Regions from separate parts of the Microbacterium sp. UBA3486 genome, predicted to be linked through region 2. Evidence: riboswitches for the same ligand, from Rfam matches in the RefSeq annotation. Region 2 holds a riboswitch; the other holds the start of a gene.

Region 1 (5,970 bases), on a different contig from region 2:
TGCTGAGCACCCTCGGCACGGCGCCGGCGAGCCAGCGCCGGCGGAACTCCGCTGCCGTGGCCTCGGGATCGTCGGCGGCGCACAGCACCGAGACGACGGCGAGGCCGGCCGCACCGGCGTCGCGGAGGGGTTCCGTGTCATCGATGCCGACGCCGCCGATCGCCACGCACGGCAGAGAGCTGGCAGCCACGAGATCACGGAAGCCGTCGACGCCGAGAGGAGCGGGGTGATCGGGTTTGGTGGCGGTCGGGCGGATCACACCGACACCCAGATAGTCGACGGTGCCGGCGGGCAGAGCATCGACCGCGTCGAGATGCGCACGAGTGTTCGCGGTGAGGCCGACCAGCGCGTCGGGTCCGAGCGCCTCACGCGCACGCAGCACGGAGGCATCGCCCTGTCCCAGATGCACGCCGTCGACCCGAGCGCCCCGTTCCCGGGCAGCGACCACGGCGTCCAGCCGGTCGTTCACGACGAGCAGCGCCCGCCCGTCGATCACCCGCGACAACGCGATCAGCTGATCGACCGTCTCGGCGTCGGTCGCGTCCTTATCGCGCAATTGGACGATTCGCACCCCACCGTCGACCGCTCGGCGCACCGTCTCGACGACGCCCCTGTCCCCGCAGAGCGCCGCGTCCGTGACGAGGTAGAGCGAGAGATCGGCGTTCACCGGACGCCGCCTTCGACGCGTGCATCGGCTCTGATGTCGTCGGGGCCCACCGCGGCGAGCGCATCCAGCAGGGCGACGGCGAAGCTGCCCGGCCCCGCGGATGTCGCCGCTGCCCGCTCGGCGGCGATCGTGTAGACGAGGCTCGCGGAAGCCACAGCGGTCAGCGCATCGTGATCCGTCGCCTCGGCCGCACCGAGGAAGGCCGCCATCACCGCGCCGAGCGCGCATCCTCCTCCGGTCACACGGGTCAGCAGCTCGTGGCCGTTGGCGAGGCGCAGCATCCGCACCCCGTCGGTGATGAGATCGATCGGCCCCGACACTGCGACCACCGCGCCCGTGGTCCGCGCGAGCGTTGCGGCGGCATCGGCTGCGGAGTCCGTGGTGTCGGTGGCATCCACCCCACGTCCGCCCGTGCTGAGCCCGGCGAGGGCGAGGATCTCGGAGGCGTTGCCGCGGATAGCGGTCGGTCGGTGCTGCGCGAGCCGGTGGGCGAGGGCGGTGCGCACCGGAAGCGCACCGATAGCTACCGGGTCGAGAACCCAAGGCGTACCGTTCGCCGCGGCTCCGGCGACCGCCTCCAGACTCGCCGCCCGCTGCTCGGGCGTGGGAGTCCCCAGGTTGATCAGCACCCCGGAGGCGACCCCGGCGAACATCCCCGCCTCGTCGACGATGTCGACCATCGCGGGTGCGGCCCCCAGTGCCAGCAGCACGTTGGCGGTGAATCCCGTCACGACCGCATTGGTGATGCAGTGCGTCAACGGCGGAGCCTCGCGCAGCACCTCCAGGAGGGTCGCGGCGGAACCGGCGAGGTCGTGGGTGGATTCAGGACGCAGAAGATCGCTCATCGCGACATCCCTTCGCTAGTACGAACTAGATCAGGTTCGACGGGTCTGTTCTCAGCCGCGGATCGCGGCACCCCGTGTCACTGCTCGCAGTCTAGCGATCGCTCAGCAGAGCCCTCTCCTCTGCCCGTGTGAGGCCGGCATGGCGCTCCCGGTCGACGCCTCGTGACCGTTCGTCGGCGACGACGCGCTCGATCGTGTCCGTGAGCGGACGAAGCCGCCCGCCGCTCGCGTGGAATGCGCGATTCGAGCGGGTCATGAAGCCACTCATGTCGGTCGGCAGCCACAGCGGCAGGGACCGCGGCCCCGCCCAGTACTCGACGTCGTGCGCACGGAGCCATCCCTCGTCCGCGACGAACACGGGGCCGGTGTGACCGGCCGCGAGGCGCACCGCACCCAGCACATCGGCGAGGGGGTGCTCATCGCCTACGCCGTTGACCGCGCCGCTGCGTGTCGCCGTGACGATGTACGCCGCGAGATCGTCGACATCGATGACCTGCGTGCTCCTTCCCTCGAGCGGCGGCAGCAGCAAGGCTTCCGAGCCTGCCCGCGCGAACGCCGCGGCCCAGTACCCGAACCGGTCGCTGGGGTCGCCGTCGCCCACGATGAGCCCAGGGCGCACGATGAAGCCGCGCTCCCCCAGGCGCAGGACAGCATCTTCGGCTGCTGCCTTCTGCGCACCGTAGTCGTACTCATCACCCGGGCTCGCAGCCGGATGTCGCGGCGTCGACTCATCTGCTCCGACCGTCTCGTCATCGGAGTACACCGAGACGGACGATACGTAGGTCCAGCGCCCCGCCCGATCGCCGAGCGCATCGACCGCGGTCTCGACCTGCACCGCCTGGGACGAGACGTCCACGACGTGATCCCAGTCCCGCCGCGAGAGATCGGCATAGACGTCGGCATCCTCACGATCGCCGCGCACGAGCACGGCACCCTCGGGGGCCGGACGGGAACCGCGGCCGAGACACGTGACCGCGGCGCCCTCGTCGACCCACCTCCGGGCGATGCGCCCGGAGAGCCAGCCCGTACCGCCGAGGATCAGAACATCCGTCATGATTCCATGTCATCAGGTGGCGGATCTCTGCGGAACCTCTTCCGCCCACAGCAGATCGGTTCAGAGCAGATCGGTGGGCGTGCTCAGACGATCCAGGCCCGCGAGCACCGGGACGCTCCACGCGGGATCGGGCTGCCAACGTGTCCACGCGGCGTCGAACGGCCAGCCACCGGACTCGAACGAGGCGATGGCCGCGTCCGCGTGCCGCTCGATCTGCGCCGCCTGCTCGGGGCTGAGACGCCCCTGCTGGATCGCGGCGACGAGCTCGTCCTCGTCTTTGAGGTGGATGCCGCCCTCCGGATCGATCTCGACGTCGAGGATGTGGTCGGACGAGTAGGTGTCGTGATCGGTGCGCAGATGTGCGTTCTCGAGGTTCACGTACCAGCCGGCGAAGGACCAGTCCGGGCCTGTGGTGTCGCTCCAGAACAACCAGACCGACCATGGCAGCCCGGCGGGGGCGATGCACAGCACGCCGTTCCCGCGCCAGGGCTCGACGATGCGCGTCCGAGGCTCGAGCCAGCGACGCGAGAGCGGTACTTCACGCACTCGCTGTCCGCCGAGAGCCCCCGGAGCCTCCTGCAGCGTTCCGGGCGCGAGCCATGCGACGAGCCCCCGTTCGTCGTCGCGCACCACCCGCATCGGAGCGATCCTGGAGGGCTCCCCCGGCTGCCATCCCGGCTTCCGATAGTGCCAGTCGATCTGCATGCCCGACTCGAGGAACGGTCCTTCTCCGAGCGGCCGCGCGTCATCCGGGACGGCGGCCGGAGTGCCCTGGGGGAGGATTCTCATCCCGCCACGGTACTCCGGCGCCGACCGGAATCGTCTGACCGACGACACGGTACGTCCCACGGCGCGGTGCGTCGCGCTCCCGTGCTCAGTCGCGCAGTGCGGCTCCGAAGCGCTGTGCGGCGACCTCGACACCGGCGAGCTTGGCCTCGGTGGCCTCGGCCGCCGTGAGCGTGCGATCGTCGGCACGGAAGCGCAGGGCGAACGTCAGGCTCTTCGAGCCGTCCGGCACGCCCTCCCCGCGATAGTCGTCGACGAGACGCACCGATTCCAGCAGCGCACCGGCACCCTCGGCGAGAGCCGCCTGCACATCGGCGGCCGGAACGTCTGCCGGCAGCGTGAGCGAGACGTCCTGCGTGGCAGCGGGGAACGTCGACAGCGAGGCCGCGACGACCCGACCACCGGCGAGCGACAGGATGCGGTCGAGGTCGACCTCGAACACGGTCGCGCGCCCCGGAAGGTCGGCGCCCTCCGCCACAGCGGGATGCAGCTCACCGACGTAGCCGACCTCTTCCCCGGCGACCCGGAGCGATCCGGTGCGTCCGGGGTGCAGGGCCGCACGCTCGGCCTGGACCACGTCGATGTCGACGCCGGCCGCCGCCGCGATGACGCGGACCGCGTCCAGTGCCTCGACGAGACCTGCGGCTTCGGCGGGACGACCGGGCTGACGCGGGGAGACAAGGCCGGTGAGCAGCGCGGAGATGAACCGGTGCTGCGGCGGGATCGACGCGTTCAGGGCGGCGAGCGTCTCATCGGACGGGCGCTCGCCCAGCGGCGGCACCTCGTCCGTGCCGTACTCCACGCCCGGCTCGGGCAGGAAGACCACGCCGGTCTCGAAGATCGCCAGGTCGGTGAGTCCGCGCGAGATGTTGCGGTGCGCGGTCTGCAGCAGACCGGGAATGAGCGAACGACGCAGATACGGCGCCTGCCCGTCGAGTGGATTCGCCAGGCGGATGCTCGGGAGGTGTTCACCCGATGCGGAGCCGTGGAGGTCGTTCTGCGCCTCGGTGGTGAACGGGAACGACGGCGTCTCGACGAGACCGGCAGCAGCCAGGGCATCGGCTACGCGTCGACGACCCTGCTGGTCGGCGGTGAGGCCGCGACCGGACGGGGGCGTCGGCAGCACGGAGGGGATGCGGTCGAGCCCGTGGATGCGGGCGACCTCCTCCGCGAGCGTCCACTTGTCGGTGAGGTCGGGCCGCCAGGTCGGCGGGATCACGGTCCAGCCGGAACCCGCATCCGACGCCGTGACATCGGCACCGATGGTGGTCAGCGCACCGGTGATCTCGTCGTCGGAGTAGTCGACGCCGATGAGCCCCTGCACGAATCCGGCGGGGAGCTCGATCTCGCCGACGAAGACCTCGGCGAACAGCGCGCCACCCTCCTCCGTGAGCGTGCCGCCGGCGAGCTCGACCATGAGGTCGGCAGCGCGGCGGGCGGCCACGAACGGGATCAGCGGGTCGACACCGCGTTCGAAGCGCTTGGACGCCTCACTGGGCAGCTTGTGTCGACGTGCCGAGCGGGCGATGGTCGTGGGGTCGAAGTTCGCCGCCTCGATCAGCACGTTCCGCGTGGTGTCGCTCATCTCGGTCGTGCCACCGCCCATGACGCCGGCAAGGCCGATCGGGCCGGACTCGTCGGTGATGAGGAGGTCTTCCGCGTGCAGAGCGCGCTCGACGCCGTCGAGCGTGGTCATCTTCTCGCCGGGAGCGGCACGGCGCACCGTGATGCCGCCCGTGAGCTTGTCGAGGTCGTAGCCGTGCAGCGGCTGGCCGAGCTCGAGCATCACGTAGTTGGTGATGTCGATCAGCACGCCCAGCGAGCGCATGCCCGCAAGACTCAGCCGGGCGACCATCCACGGCGGCGTCGGACGTGAGGGGTCGACACCGCGGACGACGCGGGTCACGAACTCGCTCGCACCCACGTTCCCGCGCACGGGTGCGACGTCATCGACCACGGTCGTGTGCCCGGACCCGGGCTGGAGCTCGGCGAAGTCGCGCTCGGCCGGGTCGCGGAAGGTCGCACCGGTGGCATGCGCGTACTCACGGGCCACGCCGCGGAGCGAGAAGGCATATCCACGGTCGGGAGTGACGTTGATCTCCACCGCGACGTCATCGAGGCCGAGCAGAGCGATCGCGTCGGTGCCGACGGGCGCGTCGATGCCGAGATCGGACAGCACCACGATGCCGTTGTGCTCATCGCCCAGGCCGAGCTCGCGCGCCGACGCGATCATGCCGTCCGACACGTGACCGTAGGTCTTGCGGGCGGCGATCGGGAACGGACCGGGAAGCACGGCACCGGGCAGCGTCACGACGACCTTGTCACCGGCGACGAAGTTGTGCGCGCCGCAGACGATCCCGCGGATGCCGCCGTTCGCCTCGCCGACGTCGACCTGGCACCAGTTGATGGTCTTGCCGTTCGACTGCGGCTCGGCCTCGAGCGAGACGACCTGTCCGACGACCACGGGACCGGTGATGTCGAAGCGGTGCACATCCTCTTCTTCGAATCCGACGGTCACCAGTGCCGCGAGGACGTCCTCGGGCGTGGCATCCGCTGCCAGATCGACGTACTCACGCAACCACGAAAGCGGGACGCGCATCACACCACCATCCCGTACT
Region 2 (5,970 bases):
CCCCGGATCCGTGGCGCTCGACGACGTCGAGTTCACCTACCCCGGCGCCGATTCCCCCGTGCTCACCGGCATCAGCTTCGCCGCGCAGCCGGGTGAGACCGTCGCGATCGTCGGATCCACCGGCTCGGGCAAGACGACCCTCGTGTCGCTCATCCCGCGCCTGTTCGACGTCTCGGGCGGTTCCGTGCACGTCGGCGGCACCGATGTGCGCGAGGCCGACGTCGAGTCGCTGTGGGACAGCATCGGCCTGGTGCCGCAGCGTCCGTTCCTCTTCACCGGCACCGTCGCGTCGAACCTGCGCTACGGCCGGGAAGAGGCCACCGACGAAGAGCTGTGGCACGCGCTCGACATCGCACAGGGTCGCGACTTCGTCGAGGAGATGCCCGATGGTCTCGACTCCCGCATCGCCCAGGGCGGCACGAACGTCTCGGGTGGTCAGCGTCAGCGACTCGCGATCGCCCGCGCGATCGTGCACCAGCCGCAGATCCTGGTCTTCGACGACTCGTTCTCGGCCCTCGACCTCACGACGGACGCGCGATTGCGGCAGGCGTTGTGGCGGGAGCTCCCGCACGTGACGAAGATCGTGGTCGCCCAGCGCATCTCCACCATCACGGACGCGGACCGCATCGTCGTCCTCGACGGCGGAACCATGGTCGGCGTCGGCACGCACGAGGAACTGCTCGAGACGAGCGACACCTACCGAGAGATCGTCGAGTCGCAGCTGGGGGTGGACGCATGAGCGCGCAGGACAACAACGAGAAGCGCACGGCCAGACGCGGCCGCGGCAAGGCGGCAGCGCCCGTCGCCGAGGTCGAGCTGAGCGCCGAGGAGAAGTACGAGGCCGAGCTCGCCGAGCAGGCACGTCAGAACTCCGGCGATTGGGACAGCGTCGCGCCGGGCAAGGCCGACAACTTCGGTCCGAGTTTCGCGCGCATGATCGGGCTGCTCAAGCCGTCGGCCATCTGGTTCGTCTTCGTGTCGATCCTGGGTGCGATCGGCGTGGTCCTGACGGTCGCGGCGCCCAAGGTGCTCGCCGAGGCCACCAACCTCGTCTACAAGGGCTTCATCTCCATCCAGCTCGGACAGCCGACCGACGGGTTCCCCGGCTTCCCGGCCGGGACGTCGCAGGATGTCGTCGTCGAGGCGCTGCGGGCCGGTGGGCAGGACGACTTCGCGAACCAGGTCGGCGCGCTGGGCGACTTCACGGTCGGCCAGGGCATCGACTTCGATGCGCTGCGTCTCGTCATCGCCGCGGTGCTCGGCATCTACGTGGCCGCGGCCTTCCTCACCTGGATCCAGGGCTACGTCATCAACGTGATCATGGTCCGCACCATGTGGCGGCTGCGCGAGTCGGTCGAGGCGAAGATCAACCGCCTGCCGCTGGCGTACTTCGACAAGGTGCAGCGCGGCGAGCTGATCTCGCGCGTCACGAACGACATCGACAACATCACGCAGACGATGCAGCAGTCGCTCTCGGGAGCACTCACTTCGGTGCTCACCGTGATCGGCGTGCTCGTGATGATGTTCTCGATCTCGTGGCAGCTCGCGCTCGTCGCCCTCATCACGCTGCCGCTCATGGGCGTCATCTTCGGCATCATCGGACCGCGCTCGCAGAAGGCCTTCGGCACCCAGTGGCGCAAGGTCGGTCGCCTGAACGCCCGCGTCGAGGAGGCGTTCTCCGGCCACGCGCTCGTGAAGGTCTTCGGCCGGGAGAAGGACGCGCTGGACAAGTTCCAGGTCGAGAACGAAGAGCTGTTCCAGGCGAGCTTCAAGGCACAGTTCCTCTCCGGCATCATCATGCCGGCGATGATGTTCGTCGGAAACCTCAGCTACGTGGGCATCGCGGTGCTCGGCGGTCTGATGGTCGCGAACGGTCAACTCCGTCTCGGCGACGTGCAGGCATTCATCCAGTACTCGCAGCAGTTCACGCAGCCCCTGTCCGAGCTGGGTGGCATGGCCGCGGTCGTGCAGTCCGGCACGGCCTCCGCCGAGCGGGTCTTCGAACTGCTCGACGCCGAGGAGCAGGAGGCGGACGACGCCGATGCCCCCGAGCTGGTGGAGGGCAAGGGCGTCATAGAGTTCGAGAACGTCGCGTTCTCGTACACACCCGAGCGTCCGCTCATCCGCGACCTGTCATTCCGGGTGGAGCCGGGGCAGACCGTCGCCATCGTCGGTCCGACCGGTGCGGGAAAGACGACCTTGGTCAACCTGATCATGCGCTTCTACGAGCTCAGCGGCGGGCGCATCATGCTCGACGGCCAGGACATCGCCGAGGTGACCCGCGACGAACTGCGGTCGCGCACCGGCATGGTGCTCCAGGATCCGTGGCTGTTCGCCGGCAGCATCCGCGAGAACATCCGCTACGGTCGCTCCACCGCGACCGACGACGAGGTTCTCGCCGCCGCCAAGGCGACCTATGTCGATCGCTTCGTGCACGCCCTCCCCGAGGGCTACGACACGGTGCTCGACGAGGATGCCGCGAACGTGTCGGCAGGCGAGCGTCAGCTCATCACCATCGCGCGGGCATTCGTCGCTCAGCCGTCGATCCTCATCCTCGATGAGGCCACGTCGGCCGTCGACACCCGCACCGAACTGCTGCTGCAGCACGCGATGGCCGCGCTTCGTGAAGGACGCACGTCGTTCGTGATCGCGCACCGACTGTCGACCATCCGCGACGCCGACCTCATCCTGGTGATGGAGCACGGTGACATCGTGGAGAAGGGCACGCACGACGAGCTCATCGCCGCGCAGGGCGCCTACTGGCGTCTGTACCAGTCGCAGTTCGAGCAGGCGGCGACCGACATCGACGCCGAAGACGCCCTCACCGGCACGACGCCCGTCGTCGTCTCGGGCGATGCGAGCGATGCCGAAGGTGCAGGGGAGGAGGCTGCGGCCGCCGTTGCCGGAGCCTCGATCGGTGCTCAGCTGCCCGCTGCCGAGACGGCGGCAGCCCAGGCCCTGCTGGAAGACGGGGCCGACGGTTCGAGCCACCGTTCCTGAGCGTTCCCGCCCTCCGGCATCCGCACGACGACGCCCCACTCCGCTCACGCGGGGTGGGGCGTCGTCGTGCGCGGATCGCGTCGTCGCGGGCGCCGGCACAGCGCGCGTGACGAGGTGTCAGGAGCGGTCGGCCCTGATTCCGAGCAGCTCGAGCGGGTGGGTCAGACGCCACCACGGGCTCGGCCCCTCCACATCCTCGGCCAGCACCAGAGGCGTGGTGACGGTGTTGAGCGGACCGGTCGTCGTCAGCGTGCCCACAGCGTCGTCCTGTTCCCGATCTTCGCCGAGATCGAAGGCCGTCGCCGCGGTGGCGGTCGCCCCGTTCCACAGCACCACATCGGCATCGGCCTCGGTGATGACGTCGACCTTCTCCCCCCAGGGGGTCGTGACCTGACCGACCACGGTGTCCTTCGCGACGGCGGGCGGCTGCGCCTTCAGCGCCGCTTCCGCCTCCGTGAACAGGGAGCGGGTGAGAGCGAGTCGCTCATCGTTGCCGGCCTGGTTCAGCGCCGCGGCGAAGAGGTGCACGGTCGTGTCGCCGATGACGACGTCCTTGGCAGTGAGCAGGTTCCAGCCGACGAGCGTGCCGGTCTTGATGCCGACGACACCGGGATCGTCGAGCATCCCGTTCGTGTTGACGACGGTACCGGCGCCCGGGAGGTCCACCGACTTGGTGCCGACGATCTCGGCGAACACCGGGTTCTGCATGGCACGCTCGCCGAGGGCGACCAGCGCCTCGCGGGTGGCCACGTTGCGCTCGTCGAAGCCGGACGGCGTCACCACGGTGATGCCGGTGAGGCCTCGTTCGCGCAGCCACACCTCGGCGGCCCGGGCGAATTCGCGATCGGACCCCCAGATCTCGCTCGCGAGCCGGTCGATGTAGTTGTTCGCCGATCCCATCAGCGTGCCCTGCAGCAGTTGATATTCGGTCAGCACCCCGCCGATCGGCACATCGAGTGCGGACTGGTCGCTGCGCCGGTAGTCCCAGTACTTCACGCTGTCGGCCCGGGTGAACGAGAACTCGGGCCCCTGTTCGCCCACCGCCAGCGGCATACGGTCGAGCACCATCAGGCTGCTCACGACCTTGGTGATGCTCGCGATGCTCACCGCATCGGGGATCGAAGCCGCAGTGCTCATGCCGGAGATGCCGACGGCGCCCGAGCCCTCGGTGGGCCAGGTGACGGTGGCTGCGGCAGCGGACGCCGTCGCGAACTCGACGGATTGTACTGTCGGGGGTACCTCGTGCAGCGGCCAGAGCAGCGTGGTGCCGGCATACGCGGCGACGAGGCCCACGAGCGTGGCCAGTGGAACGAGGATGCCGGGACGGGCGACGGCCGGGCGCAGGCGTGCCCCGCGGAGCAGGCCGTTCGTCCGCTCGGCTTCCGACGTCTCGTCGAGAGTCGCGGTGGCGGTGTGGTCGGCCACCGTCGCGGGGTCCACCCAGGTCAGAGCGGTGGCGGTGGTGGTCTCGTCCGCCCACTGGGGGGTGGCCGCGTCGCGAGCGGCGAGAGGATCGTCGGCGTCTCCTGCGGCAGTCTCACGCGGAACGAATGGCGGTTTCGTCAGAGCGGGCGTGGCCGGTTCCGGGGCGACCACCGATTCCGGTGCGAGCGCGCGGGTCGACGTCTGCTCGGCCGTCAGCACCGAACCGGCCGACGCGGCATCGACGGGGCCGGAGGGGGCGGTGGTCGCGGGGCCGTCGTCACGGACGACGCCCGTCGCCTCGTCGGCGGGATCTGTTGCGGTCACTCGTTCACGGTACCCAATCCCGGGCGGGTTCCGCGGCGCACAGACCTGTCGCCACGCGGGTGTCGCCAGCGGGTAGGATCTTCAGCACAACCACGGGAGTCCGGCGAGCCGGGCTGAGAGGGAGCGAATCGCGCTTCGACCGTCGAACCTGATCTGGGTCATGCCAGCGCAGGGAGGAGTTCAGATGAGTACGCCTACGTCCACATCCGCACAGCAGGCATCCGCCGATGCGAACGGCCTGCACCGCCCATCGATCTGGCGCTGGCGCGTCGTCGACATCGTCGTCGCCGCAGTCCTCGGCGTCGCGATCGGTCTCGTGTTCTGGGGCTGGAACACCATCGGATACGCGTGGTTCGGCGCGGCCGACGCCCTGACACCGGGCCTCGGTGGCATCGCCGTGGGCATCTGGCTGCTCGGCGGTGTCGTCGGCGGTCTCGTGATCCGCAAGCCGGGGGCCGCGCTCGTGGTCGAACTGGTCGCCGCGATCGTGTCGATGCTGATCGGCAACGTGTGGGGTGTCTCGACCGTGTTGTCGGGCATCGTGCAGGGCCTCGGTGCAGAGATCATCTTCGCCCTGTTCTTCTACCGTCGTTTCGGGATCGCAGTCGCTGCGCTCGCCGGCGTCGGAGCCGCCGTGGCCGCCTGGGTGTTCGAGCTGTTCTACGGCAGCTCGCCGAACATCCTGAAGTCGGTCGAGTTCAACACGATCTATCTGATCAGCGTGGTCGTCTCCGGGGCGATCCTGGCCGGCGTGGTCGGTTGGCTGCTCGTGCGTGCCCTCGCCGTCACCGGCGCCCTCAACCGCTTCGCCGTCGGGCGAGAGCACGTGCGCGAGGTCTGAGCGTGACCCTCGCCTCCCCGGCCCGCGTGCAGGCTGCGGGCTGGGGCTGGCGGTACGCCGGTCGAAAGCGTCCCGCCGTCGCGGACGTCTCCTTCACGATCGAACCGGGCGAGCGGGTGCTCCTGCTCGGCGCCTCGGGCGCAGGGAAGTCGACGCTGCTCGCCGGTCTCGCCGGGGTCCTCGGCGATGACGACGAGGGGGAACGGACGGGTTCGTTGCGCATCGACGGTGCGGCCCCCGAGTCACGGCACGGTCAGGTCGGACTCGTCCTGCAGGACCCGGACGCCGGCATCGTGCTGTCGAAGGTCGGCGACGACGTCGCGTTCGGCTGCGAGAACCTGGGCGTCGCGGCGTCCGAGATCCCGGGTCGCGTCGCCGAG

What was found. Region 2 has a riboswitch for thiamine pyrophosphate ahead of B2869_RS17545 (ECF transporter S component). Riboswitches for the same ligand answer to the same signal wherever they lie in the genome.
Region 1: linked by a shared signal. The riboswitch ahead of thiM (hydroxyethylthiazole kinase) and the one ahead of B2869_RS17545 (ECF transporter S component) in region 2 are both predicted to bind thiamine pyrophosphate.

The regions. Positions count from the first base shown of each region.
Region 1 covers NZ_DFQP01000026.1:32,003-37,972, reverse strand. The annotation lists partial or broken gene thiD (bifunctional hydroxymethylpyrimidine kinase/phosphomethylpyrimidine kinase) at 1-667, opposite strand, end outside; gene thiM (hydroxyethylthiazole kinase) at 664-1,512, opposite strand; TPP riboswitch at 1,503-1,597, opposite strand; gene B2869_RS03435 (NAD-dependent epimerase/dehydratase family protein) at 1,604-2,566, opposite strand; gene B2869_RS03430 (DUF402 domain-containing protein) at 2,627-3,355, opposite strand; gene pheT (phenylalanine--tRNA ligase subunit beta) at 3,441-5,951, opposite strand; gene pheS (phenylalanine--tRNA ligase subunit alpha) at 5,951-5,970, opposite strand, start outside.
Region 2 covers NZ_DFQP01000112.1:13,153-19,122, forward strand. The annotation lists gene B2869_RS17530 (ABC transporter ATP-binding protein) at 1-739, shown strand, start outside; gene B2869_RS17535 (ABC transporter ATP-binding protein) at 736-3,000, shown strand; gene B2869_RS17540 (D-alanyl-D-alanine carboxypeptidase family protein) at 3,118-4,749, opposite strand; TPP riboswitch at 4,832-4,941, shown strand; gene B2869_RS17545 (ECF transporter S component) at 4,934-5,590, shown strand; partial or broken gene B2869_RS17550 (ABC transporter ATP-binding protein) at 5,587-5,970, shown strand, end outside.